2 regions of the Achromobacter sp. Root565 genome follow, and region 2 is predicted to be linked to the other one. Evidence: riboswitches for the same ligand, from Rfam matches in the RefSeq annotation. Region 2 holds a riboswitch; the other holds the start of a gene.

Region 1 (11,932 bases), on a different contig from region 2:
ACGGGCAGGCCGACATATCCAAGGCCACACACTGCGATTCTCTTTACCACGGGGGACCTCACTGTTTTCGTCGTGTCGCAGACACTAGAAATCGACGCCCCGAAGCGAGTACGTCGACATGAAATCGAAATACCCTTGCCGTATAGGGGCGGACGTATAGCTAAAAATGAATTTGGCTCGGTATCCGGTTAACTATCCGGGTAGCGAGCCTGGGCATCGTAGAGGGGTCGCGCAGCAAACTTTTTGCTAAATATTTTTATTGCTGCGGAAATAAATCAGGACAACCCGTAATAAACCCGGGAAATCCCTAGAAAAATTACATTCATTACACAAACCGCAACATGCGACAGATGTGCAATGTAATCAAATATGAAAAGACGTTTTTCTTGGTCTGATTTAACCAAATTGAAAAGTCATTATCCAGATCGGTAGCTTATTTAGTTATTGCGTAAGGCAATATAAAAAACTGCACCATCCTGGATCACCGCTTCCCATTATCCGCACGAAACAGCCCGGATTTTCATTGCCCGGTAATAAATGACCGGGTCGCGGACAATCTAGCGGGCGATGTGGGAGGTCACGCTATATGAGGTGTCTGACACCCAGGTGAAATGACCTCAGGCTGGACGCAATGCCTCAAGGGTGTCAGACACCGGCCGAAATGACCTCAAGCTAGACGCAATGCCTCAAGGGTGTCAGACACCGGCCGCTGAGCAATAGTTTTTGCATTCAGCCGCGCAAATGCAAAAAAGCCGGCAGCGCTTGCGCGATACCGGCTTTCAGCCAAAAGGTGTCGGGAAACACCTTCTTGAATTCTCGACCACATGAAGTGGTCGGGGCGAGAGGATTCGAACCTCCGACTCCTGCGTCCCGAACGCAGTACTCTACCAGGCTGAGCTACGCCCCGATCTTGACTACTCATTTAGCGGTGCTCAGACCCGCTAAACGTTCACTGCACTTTCTTTACTGCACTTGCTTCACTGCTTTTTCACCTAGGCCATCTGACTGCTCAGATCGTTTCGGTGAACCTCGCCTGTGAATTTTTACCGCCGTTTTTTGCTAGCGATCTCTATTCACCGCGAAAGCGCAGAATTCTAACAGAGAATTTTGAAAAGGGGAAATGGGGTAGATCGAAAGGGCTTCGCGGGCCAGTTCGGCCTCGGCCACGGCGGCCAGGCGGGCGTGCTCCAGCGCGTCCGTGGCCTGGATGGCGGCGGCCACGGCGGCAAAGTCGGCGTCGCCCGTCTTGATGGCGTCGCGGATCAGTTGCTGCTGTTCGGGCGTGCCCACTTCCATGACACGGATCAGCGGCAGCGTGGGCTTGCCTTCGCGCAGATCGTCGCCGACGTTCTTGCCCAGCGCGGCGGCGTCGCCGCTGTAGTCCAGGACATCGTCGACCAGCTGGAACGCGGTGCCCACATGGCGGCCATAGGCGGCCGCGGCGGCCTCCTGCTCGGGCGTGGCGCCCGCCAGCACGGCGCCCACCTGGGCGGCGGCTTCGAACAGCTTGGCGGTCTTGTAGCGCACCACTTGCAAGTAGCGCTCTTGCGAGACGTCCGGGTCATGCACGTTCAGCAGTTGCAGCACCTCGCCCTCGGCGATCACGGTGGTTGCTTCGGACAGGATGCTCATGATGCGCATCGAGTCGGCCTCGACCATCATCTCGAACGAGCGCGAGTACAGGTAGTCGCCCACCAGCACGCTGGCCGCATTGCCGAACACGGCGTTGGCGGTCTCGCGGCCGCGGCGCAGATCTGATTCGTCCACCACGTCGTCGTGCAGCAGCGTGGCCGTGTGGATGAATTCCACCACGGCGGCCAGCAGTTGGTGATGGGTGCCTTCGTAGCCCAGGGCGCGCGCCACCATCAGCACCATGGCCGGGCGCATGCGCTTGCCGCCCGCCCCAATGATGTAGTCGCCGATCGTGCGGATCAGAACCACATCGGAATTCAGCCGCTCGCGGATAACCGCATCGACGGCTTTCATATCGTCAGCTATGGGGGCAATGAGCGCGGGGAGATTCAAGACGTATCCGACAAGTGTGAAGCGAGCCGCGTGACGGCTCTTACCGCTGGGCCCGCCAGCGGTCGGCGGGGGATTCGACCACGGATTATACGGGGAGTGCGCGGGAAATCCGGGCACGCATGCCGCAAGCGGCAGAGCCCGGCGCCACGGGCCCTGCCCCAGGTCGGATCCGCCGGCAGGCTCAGCGCCCGTACGGCAGCAGACCTCGCGCGGCCAGGTTGGCGTAAAGCGCGCGCACGCCAAAGGTCCAGGGCGGGATTTCGGTGGCCAACTGCACCTCGTTGACCAGCGCACCCAGGCGCTCCGAGGCAATGACGACCCGGTCGCCCGTCACGTGCGTGAAGCCCGAGCCCGGCCCCTTGCGATCCTTCGACGGCGAGAACATGGTGCCCAGGAACAGCATGAAGCCGTCGGGATACTGGTGGTGCGCGCCGAAGGTCTGGCGAACCAGATCCAGCGGGTCGCGGCTGATTTCGCGCATGTGACTGACGCCGTCCAGTTCGAAGCCGTCGGGGCCTTCGATGCGCAGCGAGACGTCGGCGTTGCGTACGCTGTCCAGCGTGAAGCCGCCGTCGAACAGCCGGATGAACGGACCGATGGCGCAGGAACCGTTGTTGTCCTTGGCCTTGGTCAGGAGCAACGCGCTGCGGCCTTCGATGTCGCGCAGGTTCACGTCGTTGCCCAGCGTGGCGCCAACCACCTCGCCCCGGCTGTCGACAGCCAGCACGATTTCCGGCTCGGGGTTGTTCCACTGCGATTCCGGCAGCACGCCGATCCGCGCCCCAAATCCCACGGACGCCATGGGCGGCGTCTTGGAGAAGACCTCGGCATCGGGACCGATCCCCACTTCCAGATACTGCGACCACTGGCCGCGCTCGACCATTTCGGCTTTCAGGCGGACGGCTTCGGGCGATCCCGGACGCAGCCGGGACAGATCGGAGCCGATCAGCGCCTGCATGCGCACGCGGATTTCCTCCGCGCGGCCGGCGTCGCCGCCCGCCTCTTCCTCGATCAGGCGTTCCAGCAGGCTGATGGCAAAGGTGACGCCCGCCGCCTTCACGGGCTGCAGATCGCACGGCGCCAGCAGGCGCGGCCCGTCCGCGCCTTGCAGCGTGGCAGCCATGAGGGCATGCGCGTCGCCCAGGGACTCGCCCTTGGCCTCGCGCGCCAACGAAACGCGGTCGGGATGGTCCAGCAGATCGGACACCGTCGGCACCGTGGCGGTGATGTCGATCACCTCACCCGCGCGGACAACGACCACGCTGGGTCCGCCGGCAGGATCGGGGCGCCACACGCGGCCCACGAGCAGGGCGTCGGGCAGGTCGGCAGGCAGCAGGTTGTTGTCGTTCATGGCGTCTCCTCGCTTGTGCCCGGTCAGTGGCGGGCGCGTGATTGTTTTGTGCCGGGCATGGCGAGACCAGTCTAGGAGACTTCATTTATCATGTCCAACATATTGCTTTTCAGTCCAACCTATTGGAATAATCGCCATCATGGCCGCCGATTACGACGTTCCCGCCATCCGCCGCGCGCACGACATCCTGCGCGTGCTGTCCGGCCGTCCCGCACCGGTGAAGGCCGCCGAACTCGCGCGAGCCTGCGAAATGCCCAAGAGCACGCTGTACCTGCTGCTCGACTGTCTTGAGCAACGCCGGTGGGTCGAACGCCAGGATGGCGGCTACATCATCGGACTGGAATTGATGGCGCTTGGCGCCGCCTACCTGCGGCACGATGGGCTGCAGGCGGCCTTTCACCAGGCCGCCGCCGGTTTCGTCGAGCGCTGCAACGAGGTCGTGCAGCTGGCGGCGCTGGATGGATTTGACGTGGTGTACCTGGCGCGGGAGGACGCGCGCCGCCCCGTGCGCCTGGTGTCCGACCTGGGCCTGCGGCTGCCCGCGCACGCCTGCGCGCTGGGCAAGGCGCTGCTGGCCAGCCTGCCGCCCGAGGACCTTGCCGCCCGGCTCCCCAAGACTCTGCCCCGCGTCACCGACCGCACGATCTCGGACCCCGCGCACCTGCACCGCGATCTCGACGACGCGCGGCGGCTCGGTTTGGCCCAGGAGCAGGAGGAGGTCGCCACGGGTCTGGTGTGCTTTGCGGCCTTTGTCGGTGTGACGCCGCTGGGCAAGCGGGTGGCGGTCAGCACGTCCATCCCCACCGACCGGCTGGACGACGCCCACCGGCAAGCGGCGATGGACGGCATCCGCCGGGTGGCGCGCGACATCGCGCTGCGTGTGATCCCGGGCGCATGAAGCCTTCACGCCACACCTAAGCCCTTAGCCTGCAACGGCTTTTTGACTTTCCAAAAGTCCCGGGCTAATATCTCGGATTCGGTCAGCAATGGCCGAATTACGTCGGTTGTTCGTGCACGCCGCCTGGCATCATCGGAAGTCCTGATTCAGCGGATTTTCGGCTAGTACAAGCGCTAGTACCAGCACTGGTACGGCAGGCCAGCACGGCATTCTTGCCCAGCAGGGCAGGCAGCTCGAACGAACCCATTTACCTATTTAAGGAATACCCCATGTACGCGGTCGTAAAAACCGGTGGCAAGCAGTATCGCGTTGCCGCTGGCGAAAAACTCAAGATAGAACAGATACCGGCTGACATTGGGCAAGAAATCACCCTGGACCAAGTGCTGTCCGTGGGCGAAGGCGACCAACTGAAAGTTGGCACGCCCCTCGTCTCCGGCGCCGTGGTCAAGGCAACGGTTCTTGCGCAAGGCCGCCACGACAAGGTCAAGATCTTCAAGATGCGCCGTCGCAAGCACTATCAGAAGCGTCAGGGCCACCGTCAGAACTACACCGAAATCCGCATCGAAGCCATCACGGCTTAAGAAGCGACTCGGTACCACTTAGCAGGAGCTAAACATGGCACAGAAAAAGGGCGGCGGCTCTACGCGGAACGGACGCGACTCAGAATCGAAGCGTCTGGGCGTCAAGGCATTCGGCGGCGAATTGATTCCCGCTGGTTCGATCATCGTGCGTCAGCGCGGTACTCGCTTCCACGCTGGCGTGAACGTCGGCATGGGCAAGGACCACACCCTGTTCGCGCTGATCGACGGCAAGGTTCAATTCGGCTTCAAGGGCGCATTGAACAAGCAGACCGTTTCGATCGTCGCTGCCGAGTAATTCGGATAGCGCGCCCGCGGACGCCAAGTCCGCGGTTGCAAACGATCTGGGACGCGGTCCGCCGCGTTTCCCGAACGGCAAAAGCCCTGTCGCGTGCGGCAGGGCTTTTTTGTTTGAAGGCAATTGGCGAGTAAGCTCTCGATTGCCTCCCGGCGGCTCCCCTGTAGGGACGCCCGCCCTCACCCACTACACGCGCAGACACCATGAAATTCGTAGACGAAGCCACCATTGAAGTGGTCGCCGGTAAAGGCGGCAATGGCGTGGCGAGCTTTCGCCGCGAAAAATTCATTCCCCGTGGCGGTCCCGACGGCGGCGACGGTGGCCGCGGCGGCACCATCTACGCGGTGGCCGATCGCAACATCAACACGCTGATCGACTTCCGCTACGCGCGCCTGCACCGCGCCAAGAACGGCGAAAACGGCCGCGGCTCGGACCAATACGGCGCAGCCGCTCCGGACATCACCCTGCGCGTGCCGGTGGGCACGATCATCCATGACGCCGACACCGGCGAAGTCCTGTTCGACCTGAACAAGCACGAGCAGCAAGTCGTGCTGGCCGCCGGCGGCCAAGGCGGCATGGGCAACATCCATTTCAAGTCCAGCGTGAACCGCGCGCCCAAGCAGTGGACGCCGGGCAAGGAAGGCGAGCACCGCTACCTGCGCATGGAACTGAAGGTGCTGGCCGACGTGGGCCTGCTGGGCCTGCCCAACGCCGGCAAGTCGACGCTGATCACCCGCATCTCCAACGCCAAGCCCAAGATCGCCGACTATCCGTTCACCACGCTGCATCCCAACCTGGGCGTGGTGCGCACGTCGCCGTCGCGCAGCTTCGTCGTGGCTGATATTCCGGGCCTGATCGAAGGCGCCTCCGAAGGCGCCGGTCTGGGCCACCTGTTCCTGCGCCATCTGGCGCGCACCCGCGTGCTGCTGCACCTGGTGGACGTGTCCACGCCCGACCCGGACGCGGATCCCGTCGAGCAGGCCGTCACGGACGCGCGCGCCATCGTCGAGGAACTGCGCCGCTATGACGCCGACCTGGCCGCCAAGCCGCGCTGGCTGATCCTGAACAAGCTGGACATGGTGCCCGATCCCGAGGACACCAAGCGCCGCTTCCTGGAACTCTACGGCTGGACCGGCCCGGTATTCGGCATCTCGGGCCTGTCGGGCGAAGGCACCCAGGACCTGATCTACGCGCTGCAGGACTACCTGGACGCCGAACGCGAGAAGGAACAACTTGCGCAGGATCAGGCCGAAGGCACCTACGTGGCGCCGGATCCCCGCTTCGACGAGACGCGCAGCGACGCTGACAAGCCGGCCGCGCCGCGCGGCGGTAACGAATAAGCCATAATCGCAGTCCTTTCGATTACGCTTTTTTTCGCCGCAGCCGGCCGCCATCATGTCTGCTGAATCACCCGCCGTTTCCGTCGTCACCCACGCCCAGCGCATCGTCGCCAAAGTCGGCTCATCGCTGGTCACCAACGAAGGCCGAGGCCTGGACCGCGCCGCCGTCGCGCACTGGGCCGCGCAGATCGCCGCCCTGCACAAGCAGGGCAAGCAGATCGTGCTGGTGTCCAGCGGCGCCATCGCGGAAGGCATGGCGCGTCTGGGCTGGCGCAAGCGCCCGTCGGTCATGCACGAACTGCAGGCCGCGGCAGCCGTGGGCCAGATGGGACTGTGCCAGGCCTACGAGGCCGCCTTCGCGGAACACGGGCTGCGCACCGCGCAGATCCTGCTGACCCACGAAGACCTGGCCGACCGCCATCGCTACCTGAACGCGCGCAGCACCCTGTTCGCCCTGCTGCGTCTGGGCGTCGTGCCCATCGTGAACGAAAACGACACCGTCGTGACCGATGAAATCCGCCTCGGCGACAACGACACGCTGGGCGCGCTGGTCACCAACCTGATCGAGGCCGACACGCTGGTCATCCTGACCGACCAGCGCGGCCTGTACGACTCGGATCCGCGCAAGAATCCGCAAGCCAAGTTCATCTCGCATGCCCAGGCCGGCGAACCCGCGCTGGAAGCCATGGCGGGCGGCGCGGGCAGCGGCATCGGCACCGGCGGCATGCTGACCAAGGTGCTGGCCGCCAAGCGCGCGGCCCACAGCGGCGCGCACACCGTCATCGCATCGGGCCGCGAACGCAACGTGCTGACGCGACTGGCCCAGGGCGAGTGCATCGGCAGCGAACTGCAGGCCGTCCTGCCGGTGTGGTCGGCGCGCAAGCAGTGGCTGGCTGATCACCTGCGCCTTCGCGGGCGTGTCGTGCTGGACGACGGTGCCGTGCAGGCACTGCTGCGCGAAGGCAAGAGCCTCTTGCCCATCGGCGTGACCGACGTCGAAGGCGAGTTCGGCCGCGGCGACGTCGTGGCGTGCGTGGACAGCCAGGGCCAGGAATGCGCCCGCGGGCTGATCAATTATTCGTCTGCCGACACGCGCCGCATCTTGCGCCAGCCGTCGTCGCAGATCGCGCGCATTCTGGGCAGCATGACCGAACCCGAGCTCATGCATCGGGACAATCTGGTGGTGCTGTAAGTCAGGCGCCGTCCATCCCCGAAGGCGCCCTGCCCGCGCCCTCGGGCAGCAGGATGTACCCCCAACCCCGCACCGCCAATAGCGGAAGTTCGATATTGAACCGGCGCGCCTTGCTGCGCAGCCGGGACACGACGACGTCCACGCGCCGCGCGCTGTCCAGGGGATCGCGCGCTTCCGCCGGAAAGAAGTTTTCGCGATGAAGACAGTGGCCCGGCGCATTGAACAACCGCACCAGCACGGCGCGCTCGCGAAGCGTGAGCGGCAGGCGTTGACCCGCGGGGCCCACCAGCACGCGTCCCGGCGACACGACGCGCCACGCCCCGGGTCCGCATCGCGCGCGCCGGTACAGGCTACGCAAGAGCGCATCCCATTCCAACGGCTCCGTGCCGGCCGGCACACAGGCGTCGACGCCCGCGTCCAGCGCCGCCGCGCGCTGGATCGCGGTGGCGCCACCGTCTTGCCACACCACCCGCGCGCCGGGCGCCGCGTGGCGCAAGCGGCCGATTAGATCGGCAATGCCAGCGCAAGGCCCCTGCAACGCGAGCAGATCCGGCGCGTCGTCAGGCAGGTGTTCCTGCAGCGCGTCCACCGATGCGAAGACGCGGGTGTCCCATTGAAATTGGCGCAGCACAGCGGCAAGCCGCCACCCCGCCACATTTTCAGATGGCATGATGAACACGCTGCCCCGCTCCCACATGCGACCGCCCCAGAAGTTATCACCCTAGTGTTATTTATATCCACCAACGTGACCGCCCCGCAAGCTTCAATCGCCGTGTGAAAACATTCTCAGACCGACTGAAGCATGCGCGTCTTCTTCGTGGCCACACGCAGAAGGCGCTCGCCCGCTTGGTGCGCATCTCCCAAAGTGCTATCGGCAGCTACGAAAGTGGTTTGCGGCATTCGAGCCGATCCGCGCGCAAGCTGGCGCAGGTGTTGAAGATCGAAGTCGAATGGCTGGAAACCGGCAAGGGTCCCATGGAGCTTCCCCTGGAAGCCTACGACTTGAGCAATACCTTGCCAGTATCAGGCGTTTCCGACGCGGCGCCGCGTCCCGGCGGCCGGCCCCGGCCCTTGGCGCCGTGGCCCTACCCCAATATTTCGCCCTCGCAGTTCGAATCGCTGACGCCTGACGAACGGGCAATGCTCGAAGCGTTGACCCAGACCTTCATCGAAACGACCCTGCTTCGCCGCGGCGTCAAGCCGCGCGGCCGCAAGATCGGCTGATTGCGAAACGCGCTGGCGGCCGTCGACGCGGAACCCGTCATCCCGCTCGTTTCCGGCCTGGCGCACACCATGCAAGCGCTTTCCCTTCCCGCCCAAAGTCGCGACGCAAAAAAACCCGGCTACAAGAGCCGGGTTTTTTGCGCGCCCTGAATCAGGGCTTGGCGGCGGGCGCAGGCGCGGGGGCCGTGCCACCTGCCGCGGGTGCGGCGTCGCCACGGATGCGGGCGGCGATTTCAGAGGCAGCCTGAGCCGAAGGCACGCCGAACGCCAGGACGCCGCGGTTGAGCGGTTCGCCGATCAGCGGCGCGGCAACCAGTTCCTGATCGATCACCAGGGCGAGCACGCTGCCGACGTTGGCGGTGCTGACGGTGGTGAGCTTGCGCGTACCGGCTTCGGAGAAACGCAGGCCAACGAAGTTCTGGCCTTGACGGTCGACCAGCGCGGCGGCATCGGTCAGGTCAGCGCGCGTGAGGACAGGCGTTTCCTGCAGATAGAGCTTGCCGTCCGGGAGGCTGACTTCACGCAGGCCGGCGCCGGGTTCGCGCTTGGCAAGATAGAAATCCACGCGCGCGGCGGTCGCGGGCGTGGCCGATTGCTGGCCTGCCTGAGGCGTGGCCGCGGCGTCGGACGTCTTAGTCGGGGCGGTCTTGCAACCCGCTAGCGCCAATGTCACGACAACGAGGGCGGGCGCCAAAGTGCGTAGGTTCAGTTGCATGCTCGATTCCTTCTTAAGTGGGCTGATGCCGAACGGTAAGACTCTAAGACTGTACACGCGGCGTGTGGAAAAAAGTGTACCGAACCTGCATGACGGTGTCTGCCTAGACTGAATCCAAATGTAAAGCAGTAATACCAGCCTGCTGGAAAAGCCCTATTTCTGCGGCTTGGCGGGTAGCGCGCAGATTGATGGCGGCACCGGGCGCACTTGGCTCTATACTTCGCGTTCACGCAGGGGTACTCGTCCCGCTTCAGGGCGGCGACGTGTTGAGAGAGTCCCTTCGTACCAGTACGGATAATGCCGATGCTGGGAGCGTATTCCCGCCGCGCGTCTTCGCACGCCTGGACGGGAGTCCATCCCGATCGGCTCCAACCACTCGCTTGGAGCTTTCCATGAACGCCAATCCCAAATTCCTGGCCGCTACCGCCGAAGTCGACGCGGCGGCCGTCGCACCGCTGCCCAAATCCCGCCGCGTGTATGAAGTGGGCTCGCGCCCCGACATCCGCGTGCCCTTCCGGGAAATCGAACAGGACGACACCCCGACGATGTTCGGCGGCGAAAAGAACCCGCCGCTGACGGTGTACGACTGTAGCGGTCCCTACACGGACCCCGAAGCCAAGATCGACATCCGCCGCGGCCTGCAGGAACTGCGACGCGCCTGGATCGATGAGCGCGGCGATACGGAGCTGCTGTCCGGCCCGACCAGCGAGTACGGCAAATCGCGTCTGACCGACCCCAAGCTGACGGCAATGCGCTTTGACCTGCAACGCCCGCCGCGCCGCGCAAAATCGGGCGCTAACGTGTCGCAGATGCACTACGCGCGCCGCGGAATCATCACGCCTGAAATGGAATACGTGGCCATCCGGGAGAGCCTGCGCCGCGAACACTACCTGCAAACGCTGCGCGACAGCGGCCCCGACGGCGAGAAGATGGTCAAGCGCCTGCTGCGCCAGCATCCGGGCCAATCGTTCGGCGCATCGATTCCCGCCGCGATCACGCCGGAATTCGTGCGCGACGAAATCGCCCGCGGCCGCGCGATCATTCCGGCCAACATCAATCACCCGGAAGTGGAACCGATGGCCATCGGCCGCAATTTCCTGGTGAAGATCAACGCGAACATCGGCAATTCCGCGGTCAGCTCGGGCATCGGCGAGGAAGTGGAAAAGATGACGTGGGCGATCCGCTGGGGCGGCGACACGGTGATGGACCTGTCCACGGGCAAGCACATCCACGAAACCCGCGAATGGATCATCCGCAACTCGCCGGTGCCGATCGGCACGGTGCCGATCTACCAGGCGCTGGAGAAGGTGGACGGCAAGGCCGAGGACCTGACCTGGGAGATCTTCCGCGACACGCTGATCGAGCAGGCCGAGCAAGGCGTGGACTATTTCACGATCCACGCAGGCGTGCGTCTGCCGTTCATTCCGATGACCGCGGACCGGATGACGGGCATCGTGTCGCGCGGCGGCTCGATCATGGCGAAGTGGTGCCTGGCGCATCACAAGGAGAGCTTCCTGTACGAACGCTTCGAAGAGATCTGCGAGATCATGAAGGCGTACGACGTGAGCTTTTCGCTGGGCGACGGCCTGCGCCCGGGCTCGGGCTACGACGCAAACGACGAGGCGCAATTCGCCGAACTGAAGACGCTGGGCGAGCTGACACAGGTAGCCTGGAAGCACGATGTGCAGGTGATGATCGAAGGGCCGGGGCATGTGCCGATGCAGATGATCAAGGAAAACATGGAGCTGCAGCTGGAACACTGCCACGAGGCGCCGTTCTATACGCTGGGGCCGCTGACGACGGACATCGCCCCTGGCTACGACCACATCACGTCGGGCATCGGCGCGGCACTGATCGGCTGGTACGGCACGGCGATGCTGTGCTACGTGACGCCGAAGGAACACCTGGGCTTGCCGAACAAGAAGGACGTGAAGGACGGCATCATCACGTACAAGATCGCGGCGCATGCGGCCGACCTTGCGAAGGGACATCCAGGCGCGGCGATCCGCGACAACGCGCTATCGAAGGCGCGGTTCGAGTTCCGTTGGGATGATCAGTTCAACCTGGGACTGGATCCGGATACGGCGAAGGAGTTTCATGACGAGACCTTGCCGAAGGATTCGATGAAGGTGGCGCACTTCTGCTCGATGTGCGGGCCGCATTTCTGCAGCATGAAGATCACGCAGGACGTGCGGGATTATGCGGCGGCTCAGGGAGTTAGCGAGAAAGAGGCGCTGGCGAAGGGGATGCAGGAGAAGTCGGTGGAGTTTGTAAAGAAAGGGAGTGAGGTTTATCACCGGCAGTGAGTTGC
Region 2 (11,932 bases):
AGCCCAGGGCGCTTGCGCCCGCAAGTGCAGCGGTGCGCACCAGCATGGCGCGGCGATTCATGTTCATATTTTTCCCCTACTTGAATGTAGATTGACCGATAGATTCCATGTCGCCAGCACTCTGGGGTGCGGCAGGCAAGACTTTCGCCCGATCGCCCGGCGGCGGCATGAATATAAGGAACGGCGATGGTCAACATCAGCGGCGCTTAAAGAGCCGCACTTCTACAAGGGGAGACCCGTTCGGGCCGCGCAAGGAGGCGGCCCGGTGTGGTGCCGCGCGCGTCAGATGCCCTGGCCGCCCGACACCTCGATGCGCTGGGCGTTGACCCATCGGTTGTCTTCGGACAGCAGGCTGGCGATCATCGGCCCGATATCGTCGGCCACGCCCACGCGGCCTAGCGCGGTCATGTCCGCGAAGGCCTTGTTGAATTCGGGCGTGTCGCGCACTGCGCCGCCCAGAAAGTCCGTCTCGATGGCGCCCGGCGCCACCGCGTTGACGGCGATGCCGCGGTGGCCGAGTTCCTTGGCCAGGTAGACCGTCAGCACCTCGACGGCGCCCTTGGCCGCCGCATACGCGGCCCAGCCCGGCGCCGACACGCGCGTCAGGCCGCTGGACAGGTTCACGATGCGGCCGCCGTCGGACAGCAGCGGCAGGAGGCTTTGCGTCAGAAAGAACACGCCCTTGAAGTGCACGTCGATCAGCTTGTCGAACGCTGCCACGCTCATGTCGGCAATCGGCGCCATGTCGCCATGTCCCGCGTTGTTGACCAGGTGATCGAAGGTGTCACGCTGCCACGTTTGGGCCAGCGCCGTCCGCAGCCGCGCGACGAAGTCTGGAAAGGCGGCCACATTGCCCGCATCCAGCTGCAGCGCCACGGCCTTGCCGCCCAGCCGCTCGATCTCGGCGACGACTTCGTCGGCCTGCGCCGCGCGGCTCTGGTAGGTGATGACGACGTCGTTGCCTCTGCGGGCGAGGGCCAGGGCGGCGCTGCGGCCCAGGCCGCGGCTCGAACCGGTGACAAGAGAAATCGTGCTCATGAAAAGGCTCCTTGGTGGTATTCGGTGAGGGTTCATTCTGTGGCGGATGCACCGGATCGCCTTTGCCTGAACCTGGGCGTTGTTGGCCTGATCCTCCAAATGAGCGTCCCGGCGCGCGGGAACCCATTACGATGGCCCGGTGGCAAACCCTTGGTGATCCCTCCCCATGACCGACACGTTGCTCAACGACACCTTGCGCGCCGCCGCGAGCCGTTACGCGCAAGCCCACGCCGGTCCGGCGGGCGTGGCACAAACGCCCATTCCGGGGTTGGCCGTCATCCGTGCGTTGCAGCCCACCGGGCTGGACTACGCGATCTCGCGGCCGCTCGCGTGCCTGGTGCTGCAGGGCGCCAAGCGCGTGGCGCTCGGCGCGAACACGTTCGACTTCAGTGCCGGCGATTCGCTGCTGATCACGGCCGATGTGCCCACTGTCAGCCAGATCACGCGGGCCAGCCCCGGAGAGCCGTACTTTTCGCTGGTACTGGACCTGGATCTGGCCGTGATTGGCGACTTGGCCCTGGAAATGAAGGTGGGGCCGGTGGACCCGGGCGCGCCCGTCCGGGTGGAACAGACCGACGCCGAGGTCGCCGACGCCGCGCTGCGCCTGTTGCGACTGGTCGAACGGCCGTCGGCGTTGCCGGTCCTGCAGGCGCAGCTGGTGCGGGAAATGCACTATTGGCTGCTGACCGGCCGCCACGGGCAGGCGATCCGCCAGCTTGGCTGGCCGGGCAGCGCCGCCCAGCGCATTGCACGCGCGGTCGCGGTGCTTCGCGCCGAGTTTGCGCAGCCGCTGCCGGTCGAGCGGCTGGCGGCGGCGGCCGGCATGAGCCCGTCGTCGTTCCACCAGCACTTTCGGGCGGCCACGTCGCTGTCGCCGTTGCAGTTCCAGAAGCAGCTGCGCCTGATCGAGGCGCGCCGGCTGATGACCGCCGAAGGCGCGACGGCCAGCAGCGCGGCGTTTGCGGTGGGCTATGAAAGCGCCCAGCAGTTCACCCGCGAGTACCGGCGGATGTTCGGCCTGCCGCCGGGCAAGGACGCCGAGGCGATCCGAGGCGCGGTTGGCGCGGCCGCCTGATCGCGGGCGCACCTTTCCAGAACGCTTTTATTAAGTATTCGCGGCGCTTATATTGCGGCGGCTCCGAAAAGGCGGGTCCACACTCGCCGCACTTGTCCTTGGAGCCTTGTCGTGAAAAGTTATGACGTGATCGTGATTGGTGCCGGCGTGATCGGCAGTTCGGTGGCGTTTCACCTGGCCGAACTCGGCGCGAAGAACGTGCTGGTGCTGGACCGCGAGACCATCGGCGCGGGCACTACGTCGCAGTCGTCCGGCATCCTGCGCACGCACTATTCTGTGCGCGAGAACGTGGAGCTGGCCCAGCGTTCTTGGAGCGTGTTCAACAATTTCGCCAGCTATCTGGGCGACGAAGAGGCCTCGTGCGGCCTGGTCAAATGCGGCTACCTGATCACCGCCGCCGACGACGACAAGCTGGAACCGCTGCGCGGCGCGCTGGCCCAGCAAGCGGCGCAGGGCATCGCGCTGGAATTGCTGAATGCCGCGCAGGCGCGCGAGCTGCTGCCCATCGCGTCCTTCGACAACGCTGCGCTGATCGGCTATGAGCCGGAGGCGGGCTTTGCCGACGCGTATCTGGTGGCCACCAGCTTCGCGCGCGGCGCCCGCCGCCGCGGCGTCACCATCCGCGAAAACGTCAACGTCCAGCGCCTGATCATCGACAACGGCCGCGTGACGGGCGTGGTGACATCCGAAGGCGACTACAGCGCGCCGCTCGTCATCAGCACGCAGAACATCTGGACACCGGAGCTTGCCGGCTGGACGGGCGTCGCCATGCCCGTCGTGCCGGAGCGCCATGCCGTGCTGGCGCTGGAGTGCGAGGCTGCGCCTTACACGTATTCGATGCCGGTCTTCAAGGACCTGGCCTCGCCCGGCATGCTGTATTGCCGCAGCTACGGCGGCAACCAGATGCTGGTCAGTGAAGGAATTGTCGGCGAGGCGCTGCAAAAGAGCGATGCTGAGCAGGGTGATATTCCGCTGGACTACGTGGCCGAGGTGGGTGCGCAGGTGGCGGACCGCTTCCCCGCGTATGAGACCGCCGGGCTGGCGTCTTCCTGGACCGGCGTCTACGACGTGACGCCCGACTGGAACCCCGTGCTGGGCCGCGTGCCGGGCGTCGAAGGGTTGATCGTGGGCTTTGGGTTCTCGGGTCACGGCTTCAAGCTGTCGCCCACGGTGGGCCGCGTGCTGGCGCAAGAGGCCCTGGGCCTGGCGACCGACGTGTCGCTTACGCCTTATGAATTGGGGCGCTTTCAGCGCGGCGCGCTCTTGACCGGGAAGTACGGCCTTGGCGCAGTTTCCTGATTCGCGCGGTCCGGTGCGCGCCAGCTGGCTCGCGTTGCCGCCCGAGCCGTGGAAGAACGGAGGAGGCGTCACGCGCACGCTGGCGGCCGATCCGGCTGGACGGTGGCGCGTGAGCATCGCCGATATCGAACGCGACGGGCCGTATTCGCGCTTTCCGGGGTTTGACCGCGTGTCGGTCGTGCTGGCGGGCGAGGGGGTGATGCTGCAAGGCGAGGGTGTCGCCGTGGCATTGCGGCCCCTCGAGCCGGCTGCGTTTGGCGGCGACGCGTTGCTGCAATCGACCTTGGTCGGCGGAGCCGTGCGGGTGCTGAATCTCTTTGTCTTGCGTGGTGCTGCGGTGGCATCGGTGACGTGTTCGGACGTGGCGTCCGGTTGCTGCGAGGTCGGTTCGCTGCCGGCCGGCGCGGACGGGCGCGACGTCACGCGGCTCGTGGTGACGTCGGAGGAATACCAGATGTCGCGCGGCGCCAACCCCCGCACTGCAGCCACGCAAAGCGACTTCGCCGTGATCCTGGACATCACCGTCCAGGGAAGCGTCCCGAACTGACCAACCTGCAGCCGTCCCCGCCACGACGCGGGAACGGCCGTTGATTCCTTTCACTCAGGAGTGTTTCCATGAAGGTACTTGCCGCGGTCAAGCGCGTGGTTGACTACAACGTCAACGTGCGCGTCAAGGCCGACCAGAGCGGCGTGGACATCGGCAACGTCAAGATGTCGATGAACCCGTTCGATGAAATCGCCGTCGAGGCGGCCGTGCGCCTGAAAGAGCAGGGCGCGGCTGCCGAGGTCGTGGCCGTGTCTTGCGGCACGGCGCAGTCGCAGGAGACGTTGCGCACGGCGCTGGCCATCGGCGCCGACCGTGGCGTGCTGGTGCAGACGGATGCCGCGTTGCAGCCGCTGGAAGTCGCCAAGCTGCTGCGCGCCGTCGTGGACAAGGAAGCGCCCGCGCTGGTGATCCTGGGCAAGCAGGCCATCGACGACGACGCCTGCCAGACCGGCCAGATGCTGGCGGCCCTGCTGGGCTGGCCGCAGGCCACCAACGCCAGCGCCATCGCCATCGGCGAAGGCACGGCGCGCGTCACGCGCGAGGTGGACGGCGGCCTGGAAGTGGTGGAACTGACGCTGCCCGCCATCGTCACGGCGGACCTGCGCCTGAACGAACCGCGCTACGTCACGTTGCCCAACATCATGAAGGCCAAGAAAAAGCCGTTGGACGTGGAAACGCCGGACGCGCTGGGTGTGGATCCCGTGTCCCGCCTGCAAACGCTGCGCGTCGAGGAACCGGCGGCGCGCGCGCCCGGCATCAAGGTCGCCGACGTGGCCGCGCTGGTCGACAAACTGAAGAACGAAGCCAAGGTGATCTGATGACTGTCCTCGTTATTGCCGAACACGATAATCGGGCGCTGAACGGCGCCACGCTCAACGCCATCGCCGCTGCCGCCCGGCTGGCCATGCCGATCCACGTGCTGATCGCGGGCGGGGACGCGCAGCCGGTCGCCGAGGCCGCTGCGCGGGTGGCCGGGGTGGAAAAGGTGCTGCTGGCGCAGGCGCCGCAGCTTGCCGACGGTCTGCCGGAAACCGTGGCCGCGCAGGCGGTGGCGGTTGCCGCTGGGTATTCGCACGTCTTCCTGGCCGCGACGGCGCAGGGCAAGGGCGTGGCGCCGCGCATTGCCGCCTTGCTCGACGTGGCGCAGGTCTCGGACGTCATCGAGGTGCTGGCGCCTGATACGTTCAAGCGTCCGATCTATGCCGGCAACGCGATCGCGACGGTCAAGAGCGGCTATCCGGTGGTCGTGGCCACGATCCGCCCCACGGCCTTTGACGCGGTGTCAGCCGAGGGCGGCAGCGCCACGGTGGAAGCGGTCGAGGCCGTGGCGGGGGCGGGCTTGTCGCGCTTCATCAGCCGCGAGATCGCGGTGTCCGAACGCCCCGACTTGGGCGGCGCGCGCGCGGTGGTGTCGGGCGGACGCGGCCTGGGCAGCGCGGAAAACTTCAAGCTGCTGGATCCGCTGGCCGAAAAGCTGGGCGCGGCGCTGGGCGCCTCGCGCGCGGCCGTCGACGCGGGCTATGCGCCCAACGACTGGCAGGTCGGCCAGACCGGCAAGATCGTCGCGCCGGAACTGTACGTGGCCGTCGGGATCTCGGGCGCCATCCAGCATCTGGCGGGAATGAAGGACTCCAAGGTCATCGTCGCCATCAACAAGGACGGCGACGCGCCGATCTTCGGCGTGGCGGACTACGGTCTGGTCGGCGACCTGTTCGAGGCCGTGCCGGCGCTGACGTCGTCGCTGTCGTGAGGGTGGGGCGTTAGCGCCGCAGGCTGCGCCACAGCGTGGCCGGCGGCAGCCCCAGCGCCGGGGCAAGTTCCTTCTGGATCAAGCGCTCCATGGCCATCAGGATCACGTCGCGTGCTTCAGAGGGCAGCTTGCCCACCTCCTGCTGGCGCGCGGCCAGATACAGCGTGCGCGACAGGGCGGGATCGTCGGCCCGCGTCGCGCCCAGGAAGGGCGCGAGCGGCAGCACGCGCAACTGGTCCAGGAAATGGCGCGACTGCCAGATGCACAGCGGCGTGCTGATGCCAAAGCCCAGCCCGGCCGTGACCAGGCTGAGCAACGGATCGGTATTGTCGAATTCGTAAGTGCGCTCGATCATCACGCCGTGTGACTCGACCAGCCGGTCGATCTCGGCGCCGATGAACGAGCGCGCGCTGTAGCGGATGAACTGGGCGCGCTGGCCCAGTTCCTTCAACGTGTCGATCCGGTCCATGCTCATCGAGCGCGGCACGATCAGCACGTAGGGTTCGCTGAACAGGCTGTATTTGCGGATAGTGGGCTTGCCCGCCGACGCGCTGGTGGTGACGACGAGGTCCAGTTGCCGGTCTTCGAGCTGCTTGTCCAGCACGGGCGTGATGCCCGACCACAGCCGGATCTGGCGCGACGCGCCGGACAGGCCGTGGATCAGCGTTGGCCCCAGCGTGCCGGCAAACGAGTCCACGCAGCCGAAGCGCACGATGTTGCGCTTGGCCCGGCTAAGGTTGCGCACGCTTTCGGTCATGTCGCCGGCCTGCGCCAGCAGCCGCGCCGCGTGTTCAAAAAGCAGCTCGCCCGCCGGCGTGGGCCGGGCGGGGCGGGTGCTGCGGTCCAGCAGTTCGGTCGACATGGCGGCTTCAAGCTGCTTGATCCGCTGCGACACCGCCGCCTGCGAAAATCCCAGCAGTCGCGCCGCACCCGAGACCGACGCCGCTTCCACCACGGCTACCCACGTCAACAGCAGGTTCCATTCTGGATAATTTTCCGTGCTGCTGAACGAAAAACGGTTCATGGCGTGGGCATCCGGCGGCGTTTGGAATGGGCTTAGCGCTGGCGCGCGGTGGTCTGGCGCAACGCAGCGGTCACCATGCCTTCGACCACCGGAATGACCTTGTCTGCCAGATCGGGGCGATAGCCGTACGGGTGCGTTTCGTCCATGTAGGTGGACTGGCACATTTCGAGCTGGATGGCGTGGACGTTGTCGGCCGGCGACCCGTAGTGACGCGTGATGTAGCCGCCCTTGAAGCGGCCATTGACGGCCCAGGTGTAATCCGTGCAGCCGTTCAACTGCTCATGCACGGCGGCCAGGATGTCGGGCGCGCAGGAGGCGCCGTCGGACGTGCCGATGTTCAGGTCGGGCAGCTTGCCCTCGAATAGGCGCGGCAGGACGCTGGCGATCGAGTGCGCTTCCCACAGCAGCACCGTGCCGTGCTCGGCCTTGATGCGGTCGATTTCCTCGCGCAGCTTGGCGTGATACGGCTTCCAGTACGCGTCCAGGCGCTGAGCGCGCTCCGCGTCGGTCAGCACGGCGTCGTTCTGGTACAGCGCATCGCCGCGAAACGCCTGGGTGGGACACAGGCCGGTTTTGGTCTGCCCAGGGTACAGGCTTTCGTCGTTGGGCGGTCGGTTCAGGTCGACGACGTAACGCGAATAGCGCGCGCCCAGCACGGACGCGCCCAGCGCCTGGGCGAACTGATACAGGGTGTCCAGATGCCAGTCGGTGTCGCCGGATTGCAGGGCAACATCGGTCATGTGCGGACGCTGCGCGTCGGGGATCTGGCTGCCGAGGTGGGGAATGGAGATCAGCAGCGGGGCGGTGCCGCGGCTGAATTGATAGAGGTCGGTCAAGAGGAAACTCCGGGTGGCAATGGCAATGCGCCGCGGCAAAGCCGCAGGCAGCGGGCGCTTGTATGCTAGGCAGCGCGGCCCGCTGCGGGAATTGCATCAGTTTAATGGATGCTGATGATTAGCCAAGCCGATGCTGGACGCGTTGGCCGCAGGGCGTTCACCGTGGGCCGCGTGCCGGATCGGCCGCTTGGCCGTGGCTCGTTGACGGAATTACCGGGCCGCGTGAGGTAGAGTAGACGGCGCGCATACTTTAGCGAGCGGTCATGATCGATGAACTGATTCAACTGGGCAAGCTCGTCAGCCTGGGTCTGGCGCTCATGCTGCCGCTGGCCAATCCGCTGACGTCCATGACGCTGCTGCTGTCGCTCGGCCAGCAGATTCCGTTCAAGGAACGGCAGAAGCAGGTGACCCAGGCGGCGTTCTACGTTGTCGGCATCATGCTGGTGACGTATTACGCTGGCGCGCTGCTGATGCACACCTTCGGCATTTCCATTCCCGGGCTGCGCATCGCGGGCGGGCTGATCGTGGTCAGCATCGGCTTCAGCATGCTGTTTCCGTCGGACCAGCCGCGCGCGCTGGAGGCCGAAGCCGCGGCCGACGCGCTCGCGCACCCAAGCCCCAACATCGCCTTCGTGCCGCTGGCGTTGCCGGGCACGGCGGGGCCCGGCACGATTGCGATGATCATCAGCGGCGCGTCGTCGGTCGATACGGCCATCGCACCTGACTATGCGCGCTGGGTGGTGGCCGTGACCCCGGTCATCGTGTTTTCGCTGCTGGGGCTGCTGTTCTGGATCTGCCTGCATTTTGCGGGCCGCATCGTTGCCGTGATCGGCAAGAGCGGCGTCGAGGCCATTTCGCGCGTCATGGGCTTTCTGCTGGTCTGCATGGGCGTGCAGTTCGTGATCAACGGCGTGCTGGAGATCGTGGGCAAATATCCCAACTTGTAGCTGCCTTCGTTGTAGCTGCCGCGACAATGCCCGGCGGCCGGGGCTTGCTGCCGGCGTGACGAGCCGGCCAGGTAGTCGCGATGATTTTGATTTCACCCCGTTTCGTGCGGCTTGCTGGAACATAATCTACGCTACATTACATTTTTTAATATTCGCCGCGGGGCAGTCCTGCATCACCGCGGCGACGGCTTTTGTATGTGCGACATCATGATTAACGACAAGATCAGGCAGTGCGCGGCAGCCCGCGAATTTATCGGGTTTGGTGCGCGGAAGTGCCGATCAAGCACCTGCGGCCTGGCTACCGCAATCTGCAACGGTGCGTCGTGATGGCCTGGCTGCTCTTTATCGTCGTGGGGCTGGTGCTCACCGGCATCGTCACCGCCTTGATGCGCGAGCCTGGCGTCCGCCTTTACGACTGGATCGCCACCCGCGCGCCGGCCGCAACGGCCGTTCGCATCCGGCCCTCCGGGAACCTATCCCCGACACCAAGCGCGAACCGCTGACCCAGACGGGCTGATCCGCTCGGCACCTTTCGGTCCGGCGTCAGCCCTGTCAGCGGCCCGGTCTTTGCAGGCCCAGATGCCCGCGCAGCGTGGCGTGTTCGTAGTCTTTACGGAACAGCCCGCGCTGTTGCAGCACCGGCACCACCTGCTCCACGAAGTCGTCGATGCCGCCCGGCAGCGACGGGGGCATCAGGTTGAAGCCATCGGCGCCTTCGTTCCTGAACCAGTGTTCCATCCGGTCAGCGATTTGCTCCGGCGTGCCCACCATCGTGCAATGTCCGCCGCCCGCGGCCAGCCGGCCAAGCAATTGGCGCACGGTGGGCTGTTCGGTTTCGATGATGCGCAGGATGGTCCCGTAACGGCCCTTGGGGCCGGTGAACGCGGACAACGGGGGCAGGGGCGGCACGGGCGCGTCCAGTTCCCAGCCCGAACAATCCTGCAAGACGAACGTGCCCAGTTGGCGCAATGAGGCGTCCGCGGGCAGCAGCTCGTCCAGTTCGCGCTGCTTGGCGCGGGCTTCGGCCTCGGTCGAGCCGACATAGGTCACGAGGCCCGGCATGATCGGCACAAAGGCGTCGCGGCCCGCCGCCCGCACGCGCTGTTTGATGTCGCGGTAGTAGGACTGCGCGGCCGGCAGGTCGTAGGCCACCGCATAGATGGCCTCCGCGCGGCGCGCCGCCAGATCGCGGCCCTGGTCCGAGGCGCCCGCCTGGAACAGCACCGGATGCCCTTGCGGCGGACGCGGCACCGTGAGCGGGCCGTCCACCAGGAAATGCTCGCCATGATGGTCTATCTTGTGCAGGCGGTCCGGCACGCCGAAGTGGCCGTTGCGGTCGATGACCAGCGCGTCGTCGTCCCACGAGTCGAAGAGCCGCAGCGCGACGTCGACAAATTCCTCGGCGCGGGCGTAACGCCAGTCGTGGCCGGGCATGGCTTCGTAGCCGTGGTTGCGCGCTTCGGCATCGAACATCGACGTCACCACGTTCCAGCCCATGCGGCCGCCGGAAATGTGGTCCAGCGAGGCCACCATGCGCGCCGCATGAAATGGCGTGAAGAACGTGCTGGACACCGTGCTGATCAGGCCGATGCGCGAGGTGGCGCGGGCGATCGCCGCCATCGTGGTGAGGGGTTCAAGATACCAGCGCGGACCGTCGCCGATGTTGTCCATCGACTGGCCGTCGGCAAAGAAAATGGCGTCCAGCTTCCCGCGCTCGGCCGTGCGAGCCAGGTTTTCGTAGTAGCTGATGTCGCCCAGCCGCTCGGCCGCCGAGTCCGGGTGGCGCCAGGCCGCGCGATGGTGGCCGCAGCCGAAAATGAACAGGTTCAGGTGCATCATGGCGATCAGCTCGTCGATTGCGTCATCAGTTGCGTCATCAATGCCGCGTCCGGCACGCCCTCGGGTGCCGCAAGCGGGCGAACTTAGCATAAAACCGGGCGCCGGGCGGCGCCTTCCCCGCTGCGCGTTGACATCGCCGCGCCGCTCTCCTAACCTTGCGGCAATTCCTGGGGGAGCCCTGTATGGGCTGAGATTCCGCGTCAACGCGGTAACCCTTTGAACCTGATCCGGGTAATGCCGGCGAAGGGAAGGACTCCGCAAGTCTCGCGCGCCCTCCCTGATTCCATTCATCTTGCGGCCTCCCTGACGGCGGGCTGCCGCGTTACGCGTCCGGCCCCAGGCCGCGCGCGGGAGGACCGACCTTCATGTTGACCCAAACCACCGCCCTGATATGGCTGCTGCTGTTCTCGGGCGGCTTCGCCCTGGCCAGCGTGCTGTACACGCGGCGCAAGCGCAGCACCCTCGAAGACTACATCGTCGCGCGCAACAGCCAGGGGTCCTTTGGCACGATCCTCACGCTGATGGCGTCCACGCTGGGCGCATGGATTCTCTTTTCGCCGGCGCAGGCCGCCACGTGGGGCGGCTTGGCCGCCGTGATTGGCTACGCGCTGGGGTCGATGTCGCCGCGCCTGGTGATGATTCCGCTGGGACGGCGCATGCGCGAGCTGATCCCGCACGGCCACACGCTGACGGAATTCCTGATGGCGCGCTACGGCCGGCCCATGTATGGCCTGGCGCTTTTCATCATGCTGTTCTACCTGTTCATCGCGCTCTCGGCAGAGGTCACGGCCATTGCCAAGCTGGTCGCGATGCTGGCGCCCGTGCCTCTGTGGGCCACCGCGGCCATCGTGATGGGGACGACCTTGCTCTACACCACCTACGGCGGCCTGCGCTCGTCCATCTTCACCGATCAGGTGCAGATGATGATCATCGTGCCGCTGCTGGTGGTGCTGTGCGTCGTGGGCTGGCAGGCGGCGGGCGGCACGTTGCCGACCATTCAAGCGCTGCAGGCCAAGGCCCCGCAGTTGCTGGATCTGACCGACCCGGTGGGCGTGAAGGCCGGGCTGACCTTCTTTGTCGCCATCCTCTTGACCGGCATCTTCCACCAGGGCAACTGGCAGCGCATCTACGCCGCTCGAGACACCCGCACCATGCGCAACGGTTTTCTGCTGGGCGGCGTGCTGGTGGCGCCGTTCATCTTTCTGATGGGGCTGTTCGGCCTTGCCTTCGTCGGCTTGGCGCCCGAGGGCGACAGCTCGATTGCGCTGTTCAGCGTGATCATGCCGCACGCCCCGGCGTGGTTCGTCATCGCCCTGATCCCGCTGGGCCTGTCCCTGGTCATGAGCACCGCCGACACCGCCATCAGCGCGGTGTCCAGCATCATCGCGGTGGACCTGCGCCGCCTGATGCCGAACGCTGGCGGCGCCACCATGAAGCGCCTGGCGCGCTGGCTGGTGCTGCTGATGGCGATCCCCGTGATGATCGTGGCGTCGCAAGGCTACAGCGTGCTGTACCTGTTCCTGCTGGCCGACCTGCTGTGCTCGGCCGCCGCCTTCCCGGTGTTCTATGGGCTGTTC

What was found. Region 2 has a riboswitch for thiamine pyrophosphate ahead of ASD71_RS22575 (sodium:solute symporter family protein). Riboswitches for the same ligand answer to the same signal wherever they lie in the genome.
Region 1: another riboswitch for thiamine pyrophosphate. It lies ahead of thiC (phosphomethylpyrimidine synthase ThiC); the one in region 2 lies ahead of ASD71_RS22575 (sodium:solute symporter family protein).

The regions. Positions count from the first base shown of each region.
Region 1 is NZ_LMGO01000001.1:811,027-822,958, forward strand. Features, by position in the region: gene ASD71_RS03590 (nucleotide sugar dehydrogenase) at 1-32, opposite strand, end outside; tRNA gene ASD71_RS03595 (tRNA-Pro) at 831-907, opposite strand; gene ispB (octaprenyl diphosphate synthase) at 1,060-2,025, opposite strand; gene ASD71_RS03605 (fumarylacetoacetate hydrolase family protein) at 2,207-3,376, opposite strand; gene ASD71_RS03610 (IclR family transcriptional regulator) at 3,516-4,274, shown strand; gene rplU (50S ribosomal protein L21) at 4,544-4,855, shown strand; gene rpmA (50S ribosomal protein L27) at 4,890-5,150, shown strand; gene obgE (GTPase ObgE) at 5,354-6,490, shown strand; gene proB (glutamate 5-kinase) at 6,546-7,682, shown strand; gene ASD71_RS03635 (winged helix-turn-helix domain-containing protein) at 7,684-8,352, opposite strand; gene ASD71_RS03640 (helix-turn-helix transcriptional regulator) at 8,478-8,906, shown strand; gene ASD71_RS03645 (hypothetical protein) at 9,058-9,621, opposite strand; TPP riboswitch at 9,844-9,950, shown strand; gene thiC (phosphomethylpyrimidine synthase ThiC) at 10,014-11,927, shown strand.
Region 2 is NZ_LMGO01000006.1:242,453-254,384, forward strand. Features, by position in the region: gene ASD71_RS22520 (ABC transporter substrate-binding protein) at 1-67, opposite strand, end outside; gene ASD71_RS22525 (SDR family oxidoreductase) at 283-1,038, opposite strand; gene ASD71_RS22530 (AraC family transcriptional regulator) at 1,205-2,113, shown strand; gene ASD71_RS22535 (FAD-binding oxidoreductase) at 2,225-3,412, shown strand; gene ASD71_RS22540 (HutD family protein) at 3,396-3,959, shown strand; gene ASD71_RS22545 (electron transfer flavoprotein subunit beta/FixA family protein) at 4,028-4,777, shown strand; gene ASD71_RS22550 (electron transfer flavoprotein subunit alpha/FixB family protein) at 4,777-5,709, shown strand; gene ASD71_RS22555 (LysR family transcriptional regulator) at 5,720-6,733, opposite strand; gene hutG (N-formylglutamate deformylase) at 6,766-7,569, opposite strand; gene ASD71_RS22565 (MarC family NAAT transporter) at 7,833-8,516, shown strand; gene ASD71_RS28075 (hypothetical protein) at 8,789-9,019, shown strand; gene ASD71_RS22570 (LLM class flavin-dependent oxidoreductase) at 9,069-10,355, opposite strand; TPP riboswitch at 10,515-10,621, shown strand; gene ASD71_RS22575 (sodium:solute symporter family protein) at 10,721-11,932, shown strand, end outside.